4 regions of the Marinactinospora rubrisoli genome follow, and region 1 is predicted to be linked to each of the others. Evidence: riboswitches for the same ligand, from Rfam matches in the RefSeq annotation. Region 1 holds a riboswitch; each other region holds the start of a gene.

Region 1 (3,764 bases):
ACATCAACATCAGCATCCAGTACCGGATGAGCCCGGACCTGCTGGAGGAGGACGCGCCGGCTCCGCTGGAGTTCTCCGACGTCGAGGAGCTGCTGCCCAGCCTCGGCCGGCAGTCGCTGAACATCGTGGGAAGCTGACCGGCGGCCACCGCCTCCCTCCCCTCCGAGGCGGCGCCGGCCGGCGGTGCGCATGAGACGGGGGCGTACGGATGTCCGTACGCCCCCGTTTCGCGGCTACCGGTCCGGCGCGGCTACCGGCCCGCGTCCAGCTCGGCCCTGATCCGCCGGGCGGCCTCGACCATGTTGCGCAGCGCCGGCTCCACTTCGGCGTACCCTCGGGTCTTCAGGCCGCAGTCGGGGTTGACCCACAGCCGCTCGGGAGGCACGGCCCGCAATGCGGCGCGCAGGCCGGATTCGATCTCGGCCACCGACGGCACCCGGGGCGCGTGGATGTCGTACACGCCCGGCCCGATGCCGCGCGCGTAGCCGGCGGCGGCGAGGTCGTCGACCAGTTCCATCCGCGAGCGCGCCGCCTCGACGCTGGTGACGTCGGCGTCCAGCGCCTCGATCGCGCCGACGATGTCGCCGAACTCCGAGTAGCACATGTGCGAGTGGATCCGGGTACTCGGTGCCGCCCCGGACGTGGCCAGCCGGAACGCGCCGACCGCCCACGCCAGGTACTCGGCGCGCCGCTCCGCCCGCAGCGGCAGCAGCTCGCGCAGCGCCGCCTCGTCGACCTGGACGTGCCGGATGCCGGCCCGTTCCAGGTCGGCGATCTCGTCCCGCAGGGCCAGCGCCACCTGGCGGGCGGTCTCGGCGAGCGGCTGGTCGTCGCGGACGAACGACCAGGCGAGCATGGTGACGGGGCCGGTGAGCATGCCCTTGACCGGCTTGCCGGTGCGGGACTGGGCGTAGGTGATCCAGTCCACGGTCATGGGCGCGGGGCGGTGCACGTCGCCGTACAGGATCGGCGGCCGGACGCAGCGGGACCCGTAGGACTGCACCCAGCCGGCGCGGGTCACGGCGTAGCCGTCGAGCTGTTCGGCGAAGTACTGCACCATGTCGTTGCGCTCGGGTTCGCCGTGCACGAGGACGTCGAGGCCGATGTCCTCCTGCAGCGCGATGACCCGGTCGATCTCGGCGCGCATCCGCCGCTCGTACTCGGCCTGGTCTATGCGCCCGGCCCGCAGGTCGGCGCGGGCGCGGCGCACGTCGTCGGTCTGCGGGAACGAGCCGATCGTGGTGGTGGGCAGCGGCGGCAGGGCGCCGGTGTCCGGGGCGGCGATCCGCCGCCGGGCCGGCTCGGGGCCGAGCGCGTCCAGCCGGGCGCGGACCCGCTGGTCGCGGAAGGCGGCCGGGGTGCGTTCGGCGGTGGCGGCGCGGGCGCGCGCCAGTTCCCCGGCGACCGCGTCGTGGCCGCCGGAGAGCGCCCGCCCGAGCAGCACGACCTCGTCGACCTTCTGCCGGGCGAACGCGAGCCGGTCGCGCAGCAGCGGGTCGAGGCCGGTCTCGGCGGCCAGGTCGATCGGGACGTGCAGTAGCGAGCAGGAGGTGCTGACGACGAGTTCGTCGGCCAGGCCGAGCAGCGAGCCGAGCGTGGACAGCGCGGCCGGGATGTCGGTCCGCCACACGTTCCGGCCGTCGACCACGCCCGCGGCCAGCGTCTTGCCGGGCAGCCCGGACACGGCCGCGAGTTCGGTGACCGACTCCGGGCCGCTGACCAGGTCCAGGCCGACGCCGTCGATGCGGCTGCCGCGCAGGATGTCCAGCGCCTGGCGCCCGACGGAACCGAAGTAGGTCGAGACGAGCAGCCGCGGGCGCTCGGTGAGGTCGCCGAGTCGCGTCACGATCCGCCGCAGCGCCTCGGGCTCGGCCCGGCCCGCGTCGGTGGCGAGGATGGGTTCGTCCAGCTGGACCCACCGGGCGCCGGCGCGGGAGAGCGCGCCCAGGAGTTCGGCGTAGCCCGCGAGGAGGTCGTCGAGCAGGTCCAGGGGACGCCAGCCCTCGGGGGCGCCGTCGGCCGCTTTGGCGAGCAGCAGGAAGGTGAGCGGGCCGAGCAGGACCGGCCGCGTCTCGATGCCGAGCCCCCGGGCCTGGGTGTACTCCGAGAGCGGTTTGCCGCCGGCCAGGTGGAGCCGGGTATCGGGGCCGAGTTCGGGGACCAGGTAGTGGTAGTTGGTGTCGAACCACTTGGTCATCTCCAGCGGCGGCGCGTCGGGCACACCGCGCGCCATGGCGAAGTAGTGCCGGAGTTCCGCCTCCCGGCCGGTCCGCCCGTCGCCGCCGTCGGCCGGCGCGGCGAACCTCGGCGGCACGGCGCCGAAGAGCACCGCGGTGTCCAGGACGTGGTCGTAGTAGGAGAACGTGTTGGAGGGGATGTGGTCGACGCCGGCGTCGCGCAGCGTCTCCCACACGGAACGCCGGAGACGGGCGCCGACGGCGTCGAGCCGGTCGGCGTCGGCGCGTCCCGCCCAGTAGTCCTCGCAGGCGCGCTTGAGCTCGCGGTCGGGGCCGATGCGCGGGTAGCCGTGGACGGCCGTGGAAACGGTGGTCACCGGGCGCCACCGCCCCGGGTGCCGTGGTCGGCCCGAGCGGCCGTGGAGCGGATCATGGTCGGCACAGCTTCTCTCTCCCTCGTCGAACAAGCCGGAGTCCGGGCACGAGGGTTGCCGAGGACGGCGTGGCCTGCCGTCGCGCGGCGCCCGCCGTCGCCCGTGCCCTCCCTCGGGGCCGCGGACCACCGCGGGCGCCGGACGCGTCCGCGGGCGGTGGCAGGTCTTCGGACTCGTGGGCGCGGCGGGGCGGCGCTCGCCGTCCCGTCTCCTACCGGCCGTCGCTTCCCGGGCGCCCTGGTGGGCGCCCAGTGCTGGGTGACGGCTCTCGTTCCCACTCACCGCTGCGGGGCAGTCCCGGATTCGCACCGGGTTCCCTCTTACGACACATGCCGCATCTCGCGACACATGAACCAACCGCGAGTGGGAGTATAGGACCGGCCTGTCGCGGACGTCCTGAAGTGCCGGTCGAAGCCGCGTGCGGATTCGGGGGAATCGGGGGCTCGGCGGCGCGGTTCCGGCGTCCGCCGTTCGCGGCCGTGTCCTGCGGAGACGGGTGGAGAACCCCCTGCGGACCCGGTGTTCACCGAACGCCCGGCACATCCGCATGCCGCCATAAGTCCGTTTTATGGGGAGTGGTAGTGCTTTGACGGATTGTCACCTGTGTGACGTTTCTTGAGGCCGTTATTACGCTATGGAGTTAACTCGTGACTGTTTGCAACCTAATCTCGTTCAAGGGTGGTTGTGACGATTGCGTCTCGTTTGCCGGTACATCCGACCCGAACGCGCCACCTTTCATGTCAAACAGCCGCAATCGAGCACGGACACCCACGAGTGCGAAAGACGTCCTGTCCCTTGAGAGACCCTGGTGAGATCGACATGGCATCCCGCAGACCCGACGCCTCCGGCTTCGCCGCGCCGGGTCTTCCGCTCGCCGGAAGACTCCTGGCCGCGGTGGCCGCGGTCGTCCTGCTGGCCGCCGGGTGCGCGGCGGGGGGCGACCGGGCCGAGCACGCCGGAAGCGAGCAGGAGGACCCACGGCCCAGACCCGAGGGCGAACCGGACCAGCTGACCGTGGTCGACCCGGCGCTGGTGCAGGACCTCGGCGAGCAACGAACGACGGAGAACGACCCCGTCCGCGTCGAGGTGAGTTATCCCACGGTTCCCAACGCCGACCCGTTCACCGAACGGCTCGCCGAGATCGCCGAGCAGG
Region 2 (3,764 bases), on a different contig from region 1:
TTGACGGACGCCCGCTGGGTGGCCGGTGACACCATCGCCGCCTACGGGCCGGTGGTCGTCGACCTGGCGGCCGGTGCGGCCCGGGTCGTGCCCGGCTTCACCCCCGTGACCGCCGTCGGAGGAACGCTCTTCGGTGAACTCGACGGCGCTGAGGTGGCCGTCGAGGGCGACGGCGATCCGGAGGAGCTGGAGCCGGACACGGCGCAACCGTGGGGGCTGCTCAACGGCCACGCGGTCGTGGTCGCCGGCGACGGCATCTACGCCCTCACTCCCGAATGACCCCCGCCCCCTCAAACTGAAAGGAGAAGGATGTCCCGTTCAGCACGCGCGGTCGGCATAGCCGCCGCGGGTCTGCTGGCCTTCGGGTTCTCCGCGACGCCGGCGTTCGCCGACACCGTCGAGGAGACCGAGGCCGCTCCGGCCGTGCAGTCGGACACCACTGCGGACCGGGAGTCCGGTCCAGGTCTGGGGCTCGACCTCGACCTGAACCTCCCGCCGCTGTTCCCGGAGGACCCCACGCCTCCGGACGACCCCGACCCGACCCCTCCGGACCCGGACCCCACACCTCCGGACCCGGACCCGACTCCGCCCGACCCCGATCCGACGCCCCCGGACCCGGACCCGACACCTCCGGACCCGGACCCCACGCCGCCGGATCCCGACCCCACCCCGCCCGACCCGGACCCGACTCCGCCCGACCCGGACCCGGAGCCGACCCCGCCGGACCCCGACCCGGAGCCGACGCCTCCGGGCGAGGACCCCGATGACGGTCAGGGCCCGGGCAACCAGCCGCCGTCCCAGAGCGGTGCGCAGCCCGTCGCCAGCAGCGCGACCCAGGCCGAGGACGAGCCTGCGGAGACGCTGCCGGTGACCGGAACGGACGTGTCCGGCCTGCTGTACGGCGGCCTGCTGGCCGCCGGTCTCGGCGCGGTGACCGTGTACGCGGCTCGCCGTCGTCCGGCTCAGGAGAGCTGACACCCGGGGTGACCCCGACCCGGGCGGCCGCCGCGAGGTGGCCGCCCGGGTTCTGTGCGTTCAGGGGTCGGTGTGCGGATTCCGGGCCGGGACCGCTCGTCACGACCCCGGCGGTCCCCCGCCGTACTTCCAGCCGTCTTCGGCCAGCCGCACCACGGCCGGGTGCCGACGCGCGTGGCGCTCCGGCCGTGGCGCCAGTCGGTGCCAGCCGAACCAGTGCTGCCGGACGCCCAGCCACAGCACCAGCCAGCTCAGCGTCCAGATCCACGGGAAGATGATCTGCCACTGGTCGGCCCAGGGTTCTCCGCTCAGATTCGAGCCCAGCATCAGCACGGTGGGCAGTCCGGTCACCAGCGCCGATCCGGCGAATATCCAGCGGGTCCACTTTTCGATCACGTGGCCGCTCATGCACCGCTCACACCGCGGAACGTAGGCCGTGGTGGTCGCCCACCGGGTGTGCAGCGCGATGACCAGAGGGGTGTATCGCACATCGCGGTGCATACCAAAATGCAGGTATTCGCCGTTGCGAGTCGGGGTGGCGCAGAACCAGCACTCGTTGGCGCTCATGGGGGCAGCGTAACGATCAATCAGCGACCAATCGGATTGATCAGAATGTTTCCGGTGAATTCCACAAATGGAAAAGCGGCCCGCGCCCGCTGCTCCGGCACCGGCCGGAAATGGTGCGGTCACGGCGGCCGCACCGCCGCCTGATCCCGCCCCGGACCGGTGTGCGATGCTGAGGGCGGTGCCGGCCCGGTGGCGCGCGGCCCCCGCCGTTCGCCGCCGACGCAGGAACCCGGTGTGAATCCGGGGCGGTCCCGCCACTGTCACCAGGGAGCGAACCCGCAACGACGCCACCGCCGGCCCCGGCCGGCGGGAAGGCGCGGGGGAGCGGCGATCTGGGAGCCAGGACACTGCGCGGCGCCATGGCCAACCCCTGTGGGCGTGGACTCCCGAGGAAGGACGGACCCGCGTGAGCGCTTCCGCTCGCTATCCCTTCAGCGCGGTCGTCGGCATGGACGACCTCAAACTCGCTCTCCTGGTCAACGCGGTCGCGCCATCGGTCGGCGGCGTGCTGGTGCGCGGCGAGAAGGGCACCGCGAAATCCACCATCGTGCGCGCCCTGGCGGCGCTGCTGCCCGGCATCGACGTGGTGACCGGCTGCCGTTTCGCCTGCGACCCCGGCGCTCCGGATCCCGACTGCCCCGATGGCCCGCACACCCCCGACGCGGCCACGCGCACCCGCCCGGCGCGGCTGGTCGAACTGCCCGTCGGCGCGAGCGAGGACCGGCTGCTCGGCTCGCTGGACATCGAGCGGGCCCTCACCGAGGGCGTGAAGGCGTTCGAGCCCGGGCTCCTGGCCGCCGCGCACCGCGGTGTGCTCTACGTCGACGAGGTCAACCTGCTGCACGACCACCTCGTGGACCTGCTGCTGGACGCCGCCGCCATGGGGACGTCGCACGTCGAACGCGAGGGCGTCTCGGTCCGGCACGCGGCGCGGTTCCTGCTCGTCGGCACGATGAACCCCGAGGAGGGCGAGCTGCGGCCGCAGCTGCTCGACCGGTTCGGGCTGACCGTCGAGGTGGCCGCCACCCGGGACCCGGCCGAACGCGCCGAGGTCGTGCGCCGCCGCCTCGCCTATGAGGACGCGCCCGAGCGGTTCGCCGCCGGCTACGGCGACGCCGAGGCCGCCCTCGCCGCCCGGATCCGCGCCGCGCGGGGCCGCCTGGCCGAGGTGGAGCTGTCCGACGCCGCCCTCCGCCAGGTGACCGCCGTCTGCGCCGCCTTCGAGGTGGACGGCCTGCGCGCCGACCTGGTCACCGCCCGCACGGCCATGGCGCTCGCCGCCTGGCGGGACCGGGTGGAGGTGACCGCCGAGGACGTGCGCGACGCGGCCCGGCTCGCCCTGCCGCACCGGCGGCGACGCGACCCCTTCGACGCCCCGGATCTGGACGAGGACCGGCTGCGGGAGGCGCTGGACCAGGCGGGTGATGCGGACCCAAAAGACCCTGACGGCGGTCCGGACGCCCAGGGAGAGGGCGACGGGCCCGGCCGCCCGGACGGGGAGAGCAAGGGGCCCGGCGATCCGCCGGACACCGGGCCACCGGAGGACAGCGGCACGGCTCCGTCAGAGGCGAGCCGAGGTGAGGTGGACGGCGGGGACCAGCAGGCCGGGGAGGGACGGCCCGGTGAGGGGCCGGCGCCCGAGGGCGGTGTCGCCGACCCGGGCGAGACCTACCGGCCCCGGCTGCTCCGGGTCCCCGGGCTCGGCGCCGGCACGCCCGGCCGCCGGTCCCGGGCGGAGACACCGTTCGGCCGGACCTCCGCCGCCCGCCCGCCGAGCGGCCACCGGATCGGCTCCGTGCACCTGGCGGCCACACTGCGCGCCGCCGCCCCGCACCAGCGCGCCCGCGGGCGGACCGGCCGCGGGCTACTGCTGTCCCCGGCCGACCTGCGGGAGTCGGTGCGGGAGGGACGTGAGGGCAACCTCGTGCTGTTCTGCGTGGACGCCAGCGGCTCCATGGCGGCGCGGCAGCGGATGCGGGCCGTCAAGGGGGCGGTGCTCAGCCTGCTGCTCGACGCCTACCAGCGGCGGGACAAGGTCGGCCTGGTCACCTTCCGGGGCCGGGACGCCGAACTGGCGCTGCCCCCCACGTCCTCGGTCGAGGCCGGCGCGCGCCGGCTGCGCGAACTGCGAACCGGCGGCCGGACCCCACTGGCGGCCGGCCTGCTGCGCTGCGCCGACGTACTGCGCGTCGAGCGCACCCGTGACCCGCGACGGCGGCCGC
Region 3 (3,764 bases), on a different contig from region 1:
GGGGTCGGCGCTGCCCATCGACTTCCTGCTGCGCGACGAGGTTCGGCACGCGCTCCGGCAGGGATTCTGGGACGCTCTTGAGCGTTCCCGCGATCAGTAGGACGTGGCGTGCAGCGGCGACGAGGGAGGGTGGCAGTGACCCGCGTGACAACGTCAGACCTTGACCGGTTGGAGTTCCGAGCCGTGCAGTCCGGCGACCACGCCGCCGTCGCGCGCCAGCTGACCGACCTCGCCAACCGGGTCGACGCCGACAGCGAGATCTCCCGCGCCGAACTGTTCGTCCGCGCCGGGGAACAGTGGGAGATGGCGCAGGAGTTCGAACGCGCCTCCGCCCTCTACCAGCGCGCCATCGACGACGGAGGCGTCACCATCATCGACGCCCGCGCCCTGCAGGCCGGCGCGCTGCTCGAACTCGACCGCATCGACGAGGGGTACGCCCAACTCGACCGGCTGCGCGCAGAGGGCCCGCGCAACCTGCCCACGTTCATCCACATCGCCGAGACCCTCCAGGCCCACGACGACCTCAAGGGTGCGCACGTGTGGGCCACCCTGGGTGTGGAGCGGTTCCGGCACCAGGACGTCTCACCGTACATGCACGATCTGCTTCTGGAACTGCTGCGCATCCGGTTCCGGATCCGGATGGATCTCGGCCTCGGCGAGGACGAACTCGACAAGCTGCTGGACGAGTAGCCCTTCCGGACAGCGCCGCCCGCCCGTTCCGTGGCGCGGTGTCGGCGGGTGCTGCGGAGACGGCGTGCAGCGCACATCTCGCCGAGACGGCCGACGCCCTGCCCGGCGCCGGGGCGCCGCGCCGTCGTCGCCCCGGACGGCGGCGTCGGCCGCCGCCGTGCGCGCCTGAGCACGGAACCACTCCGCCCCTGCTCGGCGGTGAGGTCGGCCCACAGGCGGGGGAGTTCGCCGGAGAATCCGCGCGTGTCCAGCTCGCCGACCGCGAATCGGTGTTCCAGCTCGGTCGGCTCCGCGACCGTCCCGCGGACGCGGGCCACCTCCAGGCTCGCCGTACCGCCGTTGAGCAGGGTGCCGTCCATGTCGAACACGTGCGGTCGGGTCATCGCGGTCGGTATGCCAGCCGGGACAGGGTTCGGGCGCAACGGGTTTTGGAAGCGTGGTATGAGGCGACACACGCTATCTTGCGGTGGTCGCGCGCCCCGGACACTAGATGTAGTATCGCTCCGCTGGTGGTTCACCGCCGGGGGTGACGCCCCACGGTGAGGCAAGAGGGAACCCGGTGCGAGTCCGGGACTGCCCCGCAGCGGTGAGTGGGAACGAACACCGTCACCACGCACTGGGCGTCGCGCCATGGCGCCTGGGAAGCGACGGTCAGTAGGCGCGGCCACCCCGGCCCGGAGCCCACGAGTCCGAAGACCTGCCACCGGTGGCGCGTGCTGCGCGCAGAACGGGGCTTCGAGGGTGGGCCGCCGCGATACCAGGAGATCGTTGCAGCGTGGGCGGTCGTGCCCACGTCTCCTGCGTGTGCGCTCCCCCCGGCACCCCCACCGGCTTTCGCTATCTGGTTGGAGACACCACCATGACCCTCGACACCGACGTCACACCGGACCGCGCCGCGGCGGCACCCCCCGCCGACCCCATGGAACGCGTGCGGTTGGTGGTCGGTGAGGCGTGTGCGGGCCTGAACGGCGCCTCGGCGGAGACCGTGCTCGCCGAGGCCAAGCGCACGCTGTACCCGGGGATCGGGGCGGCCGAACTGGAGCTCGCGCTGATCATGGCGGCGCGCACCTTCGTCGAGGCCGACCCGGACTACTCCTACGTGAGCGCCCGCCTGCTGCTGGACAAGCTGCGCCGTGAGGCGCTCACCTTCCTCGCCGGTTCCTTTGACGAGGCCGGCCAGGCCGAGATGGCCGAGCGCTACCCCGGCTACTTCGCCGACTACGTCGCCCGCGGCGTCCAGCTGGAGCAGCTCGACCCCGAGCTGGCGACCTTCGACCTCGCCCGCCTCGGCGCCGCGCTGCGGCCGGAGCGCGACCTGGACTTCACCTTCCTGGGCATGCAGACCCTGTACGACCGCTACTTCCTGCACAGCCACGGGGTACGGTACGAGCTGCCGCAGGCGTTCTTCATGCGGGTCGCCATGGGCCTGGCGCTCCGCGAGGACGACCGGAACGTCCGCGCCATCGAGTTCTACGAGCTGCTGTCCTCGTTCGACTTCATGTGCTCCACCCCGACCCTGTTCAACTCCGGCACCCGCCGCGCCCAGCTGTCGTCGTGCTTCCTCACCACGGTCGGCGACGACCTGCACGCGATCTTCCACGGCATCAGCAACAACGCGCTGCTGTCGAAGTACTCCGGCGGCCTCGGCAACGACTGGACCCCGGTCCGGGGCATGGGCGCCCACATCAAGGGCACCAACGGGCAGAGCCAGGGAGTCGTGCCGTTCCTGAAGATCGCCAACGACACCGCAGTGGCGGTCAATCAGGGAGGAAAGCGCAAGGGCGCCGTCTGCGCGTACCTGGAGACCTGGCACATCGACATCGAGGAGTTCCTCGACCTGCGCAAGAACACCGGGGACGAGCGGCGGCGCACCCACGACATGAACACCGCGAACTGGGTGCCGGACCTGTTCCTGCAGCGGGTCGAGAGCGACGCCCAGTGGACGCTGTTCTCGCCGGACGAGGTCCCCGACCTGCACGACCTGTACGGGGCGGAGTTCGCGCGGCGCTACGCCGCCTACGAGCGGGCGGCCGACGCCGGTGAGATCAAGGTGTGGCGGCGGGTGCGCGCGGTCGACCTGTGGCGGCGGATGCTCACCATGCTGTTCGAGACCGGGCACCCGTGGATCACGTTCAAGGACCCGTGCAACCTGCGCTCGCCCCAGCAGCACACCGGCGTGGTGCACTCCTCGAACCTGTGCACGGAGATCACGCTGAACACCAGCGCCGAAGAGGTCGCGGTGTGCAACCTCGGCTCGGTCAACCTGGCGCAGCACGTCACCGAGGACGGGATCGACACCGAGCGGCTGCGGCGCACGGTGCGCACCGCCGTGCGGATGCTGGACAACGTCATCGACGTGAACTTCTACACGATCCCGGAGGCCGAGCGCGCGAACCTGCGGCACCGCCCGGTGGGGCTGGGGCTCATGGGCTTCCAGGACGCGCTGTTCCGGCTCCGGCTGCCGTTCGGATCCGAAGCGGCCGTGGACTTCGCCGACGAGAGCATGGAGCTGATCAGCTACCACGCGATCGCCGCTTCGGTGGAGCTGGCGGCCGAGCGCGGGCGCTACGCCAGCTTCGAGGGGTCGCTGTGGAGCCAGGGCGTGCTGCCCATCGACTCGCTGCGGCTGCTCGCGGAGGCGCGCGGCGGTGACCTGGACGTCGACACCACCACCCGGCTGGACTGGGATGGGCTGCGCAGGCAGGTCCGCACCGTCGGCATGCGCAACTCCAACGTGATGGCGATCGCGCCGACCGCCACCATCGCCAACATCACCGGCGTGAGCCAGTCGATCGAGCCGATCTACCGCAACCTGTACGTGAAGTCCAACATGTCCGGCGACTTCACCGTCGTCAACGCCTACCTGGTCCGCGACCTCAAGGAGCGCGGGCTGTGGGACGACGAGATGGTGGCCGCCCTCAAGCTGCACGACGGCAGCCTCGGGCGGATCGAGCGCGTCCCCGACGACCTGAAGGCGCTGTACGCGACCGCGTTCGAGGTCGAGCCGTCGTGGCTGGTCGACGCGGGATCGCGGCGGCAGAAGTGGATCGACCAGGCGCAGTCCCTGAACCTCT
Region 4 (3,764 bases), on a different contig from region 1:
GGTAACAGAATGCCGTCAGGCCGTGCCCGGCCAGACGGCCCGACGGCCCGGAACACGCCGTCCCGGTGGCGCGGAACCGCCGGTCACCCGGCCCGGCGCCGGCGCAGCAGGGCCGTCGCCGCGCGGATCGCCGGCGGGTCGGCACCGCGCAGCAGCACATCACCCATCCAGGCGGCGACCTGCCGCAGATCCTCCTCGGTCAGGCCGCGCCTCGTCACTTCTTGGGTGCCGATCCGCAGGCCCGAGTCAGGCTCGGCCGTCGCGGCGCCCGCCAGGCCGGCGGCCGACAGGTACACGCCCGCCTCGGCGAGCCGCCGTGCCGCCGCGCGCCCGCCGCCCAGCGGGCGGGCGTCCACCACGATGTGGTGCGACCGGGTGAAGCCACGGTCCGCCGCCAGAACCTGGAAACCCTGCTCGTGCAGCGCCGCCGCGAGCGCACGGGCGTTGGCCAGGCAGCGATCGGCGTAGGACCGCCCGTTCTCCAGCGCCTCGGCGGCGGCGATCGCCAGAGGGGCCAGCCGGGACGGGTCGAAGTTGGCGGTGAGGGTCGGATACACGGCCGCCGAGACCCGTTCGGCGAGCGCCGGATCGTTGGTGCAGATCACGGCGCCGGGCGGCCCGCCGAACGACTTGTAGGTGGAGCCGTCGAAGATGTCGGCGCCCTCGGCCAGCGGGTCCTGGAACCGCCCACCGGCGATCAGTCCCGCCATGTGCGAACCGTCGTACAGCACGAGGGCCCCGGCGTCGTGCGCGGCGGCGGCGATGTCGGACAGCCGGTGCGGGAAGAGCATCACGCTCGCGCCGACCACGACGAGCCGGGGTCGGTGCCGGTCGAGGAAGGCCGGGAGCGCCGCGACATCGACGTCGAAGTCGTCCGGTGCGTAGGGCAGATCGACCACGTTGAGGCCGCGCACGCCGGGCGCGCCGGGCGCCCGGTGGCTCATGTGACCCGCCGCCGCGGGGGACAGCGCGGCGATCGTGTCCCCGGGCTCGGTGAAGGCCGTGTAGACCGCCAGATTGGCGAAGGTCGCGCTCTGGATGCGCACCTCGGCGTAACGGGCCCGGAACGCCTGGGCCGTCAGGCGCTGGGCGAGGGTCTCGATGACCTCCAGGTGCTCCAGCCCCGTCTGCCGCTTCTCGCCCGGCCAGCCCATGCTCGGCCGTCCACCGAGCGCGGCGCTGTGCACCGCGGCGGCGCGCGGGCTCATGGCGTTCGTGCCCGCGTACAGCATGATCCCGGTGTCGTCCACGGCGTGCCGGTGCCCCGCCAGCCGCTCCCACACCATCGCCTCGACGGCGTCGACCGAGAAGCCGGTGAAACCCGACTCGATCTCGGCCAGCCGGGCCTGGATGTGGGGTGCCGCCCATGGGACGAGTGGATCCGCCATGGTGTCGCCTGCTCTCTGCGTGGGTGCCGGTGGCGCACGGCGTGCACCGTGCCGCGTCGCCGCGCCCTGATCACGTGGCGACCTGTCCCGTTATACCGATCTTCGTCCCTCTTGTTAACCACGATGCGGAAGTTAATTTCCTCGAAGAGGAAAGCTGTGGCGGTCTGGAACAGTGCGATCCCCACCGCCCCGCCCAGCGGGTGGCGGAGGCGCGCCGGGCGCCCGCGAGCAGGGCGACGGCGATGGCGGCGGGCAGCGAACCCAGGCTGACCGCGAGCAGCAGAGTGTGGTCGGCGGTGCGACCGGGTTCGCCGCTCGCTTCGCCGCTGGACAGGGCGAGGAGCAGCAGCGCGAGCGGCATCGCGCCCAGTGCCAGGCGCTCGCCCGGGGTGATCGGTTCGCCGGACGGCAGGGCCGCCACCAGCAGGCCGGTCGCGACGCCGCCCGCGAACGCGGGCTGGACCACCGACACCGGCGCCGGACCCAGCGACACGATCAGGCCCACGCCGCCACTCGCGGCGAGGACGCGACCGCCTGGCGACGTGGTCCGTGCCCGCCCGCGGTCGGTCCGGAGAGGCCGCTCTGCCAGGATGGGACCCGGCGACCGAAGGAACACGGTGCGAATCCGTGGCTGTCCCGCAACTGTCAGGGAGGAGCCCGCCTCACCAGGGGCCACTGCCGCGCGAGCGGTGGGAAGGCCGGGGCGGGTGGCGAGACCCGAGCCAGGAGACTTCGCGGCGCCGCGCACGTTCCGTCCCGGGGCGAGGACCCCGACAGGGAGTGAGGACCAGGCATGGCCACGATCCTGCTGCTGTCCACCGCCGACACCGAGCTGCTCGCCGCCCACGCGGCCCGCGCCGGATACCGCACCGCCAACCCCGCCCGGACCGGCCCGGCCGACCTGCCCGCCCTGCTGGAGGGGGTGGACGTCGCCGTCCTCCGGCTCCTCGGCGGTCGCGAGGCATGGCCGCAGGGCCTCGACGCGCTCCGCGCCAGCGGCGTTCCCCTCGTCGCCCTGGGCGGCGAGACGACCCCGGACGCCGAGCTCGTGCGGCTGTCCACGGTGCCGTCCGGGGTCGCCGCCGACGCGCACGGCTACCTGCGCGAGGGCGGCGTGGCGAACCTGCGTGAGCTCGCGCGGTTCCTCTCCGACACGGTGCTGCTCACCGGCGAGGGCTTCGAGCCGCCGCGGCCCATGCCGGAGTACGGGGTGCACGGTGCACCGGCCGCGCACCCCGGCCGGCCCACCGTCGCCGTGGTCTTCTACCGCGCCCACGAGCTGGCCGGCAACACCGCCTTCGTCGACACGCTGTGCGCCGCGATCGAGTCGGCCGGCGGCGCCCCACTGCCGATCTTCACCGGCTCGCTGCGCGGGGTGTCCCGCGATAGCCACCCGGGGCTGTTCGACCTGCTCGGCCGGGCCGACGCCGTCATCACCACGGTGCTCGCCGCCGGCGGTGCGGTGGCCGCCGACGCCAGCGGCGGCGGCGACGAGGACACCTGGGACGCCGGGGCGCTCGCCGCGCTGGACGTCCCCATCCTGCAGGGCCTCGTCCTGACCTCCGGCCGGGCGGCCTGGCTGGCCTCCGACGCCGCGCTCACCCCGATGGACGCCGGAATGCAGGTCGCCATCCCCGAGTTCGACGGCCGGCTCATCACCGTCCCGTTCTCCTTCAAGGAACCCGACCCCGCCACCGGCATCTCGGTGTACGCCGCCGACCCCGAACGGTGCGCCCGCCTGGCCGGCATCGCGGTGCGGCACGCCCGGCTGCGCGCCGTCCCGCCGGGCGAGCGCCGGCTCGCCGTGGTGCTCTCCTCCTACCCCACCAAGCACGCCCGGGTCGGCAACGCGGTCGGGCTGGACACCCCGGCCTCGGCCGTGCGGCTGTTCCGGCGGCTCGCCGCGCGCGGCTACGACCTGGGCGGCGACGACCGCCTCTGGCGCCCGCCCGCGGCCGGGGAGGACCGGCGCGAGGACGACGGCGATCCGCTCATCCACGCGCTGATCGCGGCCGGCGGCCACGACGTCGAGTGGCTCACCGAGGACCAGCTCGCCCAGGCCCCGGCGCGCGTGCCGCTGGAGGACTACCGCCGCTGGTTCGGCGCGCTGCCCGCGCCGCTGCGCGACGGCATCACCGAGCACTGGGGTGAGCCACCCGGGGAACTGTACGTCGATGAATCGTCCGGCCGCCCGGAGATCGTGCTGGCCGCCCTGCGCTTCGGCAATGTCGTGCTGATGATCCAGCCGCCCCGCGGCTTCGGCGAGAATCCCATCGCCATCTACCACGACCCCGATCTGCCGCCCTCCCACCACTACCTGGCCGCCTACCGGTGGCTGGAGACCCCGCGCGAGGCCGGCGGCTTCGGCGCGGACGC

The links. A riboswitch is a leader RNA that binds a small molecule or an ion and turns the genes downstream of it on or off. The one in region 1 is predicted to bind cobalamin.
Region 2: linked by a shared signal. The riboswitch ahead of ACFQRF_RS13770 (putative cobaltochelatase) and the one ahead of metE (5-methyltetrahydropteroyltriglutamate--homocysteine S-methyltransferase) in region 1 are both predicted to bind cobalamin.
Region 3: linked by a shared signal. The riboswitch ahead of ACFQRF_RS10575 (ribonucleoside-diphosphate reductase subunit alpha) and the one ahead of metE (5-methyltetrahydropteroyltriglutamate--homocysteine S-methyltransferase) in region 1 are both predicted to bind cobalamin.
Region 4: linked by a shared signal. The riboswitch ahead of cobN (cobaltochelatase subunit CobN) and the one ahead of metE (5-methyltetrahydropteroyltriglutamate--homocysteine S-methyltransferase) in region 1 are both predicted to bind cobalamin.

Annotation. Positions count from the first base shown of each region.
Region 1 is NZ_JBHTBH010000013.1:37,414-41,177, reverse strand. Features, by position in the region: gene ACFQRF_RS23140 (DUF3558 domain-containing protein) at 1-137, shown strand, start outside; gene metE (5-methyltetrahydropteroyltriglutamate--homocysteine S-methyltransferase) at 251-2,554, opposite strand; cobalamin riboswitch at 2,753-2,985, opposite strand; gene ACFQRF_RS23130 (polysaccharide deacetylase family protein) at 3,431-3,764, shown strand, end outside.
Region 2 is NZ_JBHTBH010000006.1:87,463-91,226, reverse strand. Features, by position in the region: gene ACFQRF_RS13785 (hypothetical protein) at 1-279, shown strand, start outside; gene ACFQRF_RS13780 (hypothetical protein) at 310-975, shown strand; gene ACFQRF_RS13775 (hypothetical protein) at 1,075-1,542, opposite strand; cobalamin riboswitch at 1,765-1,892, shown strand; gene ACFQRF_RS13770 (putative cobaltochelatase) at 1,949-3,764, shown strand, end outside.
Region 3 is NZ_JBHTBH010000004.1:317,270-321,033, forward strand. Features, by position in the region: gene ACFQRF_RS10565 (NYN domain-containing protein) at 1-100, shown strand, start outside; gene ACFQRF_RS10570 (hypothetical protein) at 136-690, shown strand; cobalamin riboswitch at 1,184-1,409, shown strand; gene ACFQRF_RS10575 (ribonucleoside-diphosphate reductase subunit alpha) at 1,550-3,764, shown strand, end outside.
Region 4 is NZ_JBHTBH010000006.1:111,161-114,924, reverse strand. Features, by position in the region: gene ACFQRF_RS13865 (aminotransferase class I/II-fold pyridoxal phosphate-dependent enzyme) at 84-1,388, opposite strand; gene ACFQRF_RS13860 (hypothetical protein) at 1,459-1,893, opposite strand; cobalamin riboswitch at 1,996-2,121, shown strand; gene cobN (cobaltochelatase subunit CobN) at 2,182-3,764, shown strand, end outside.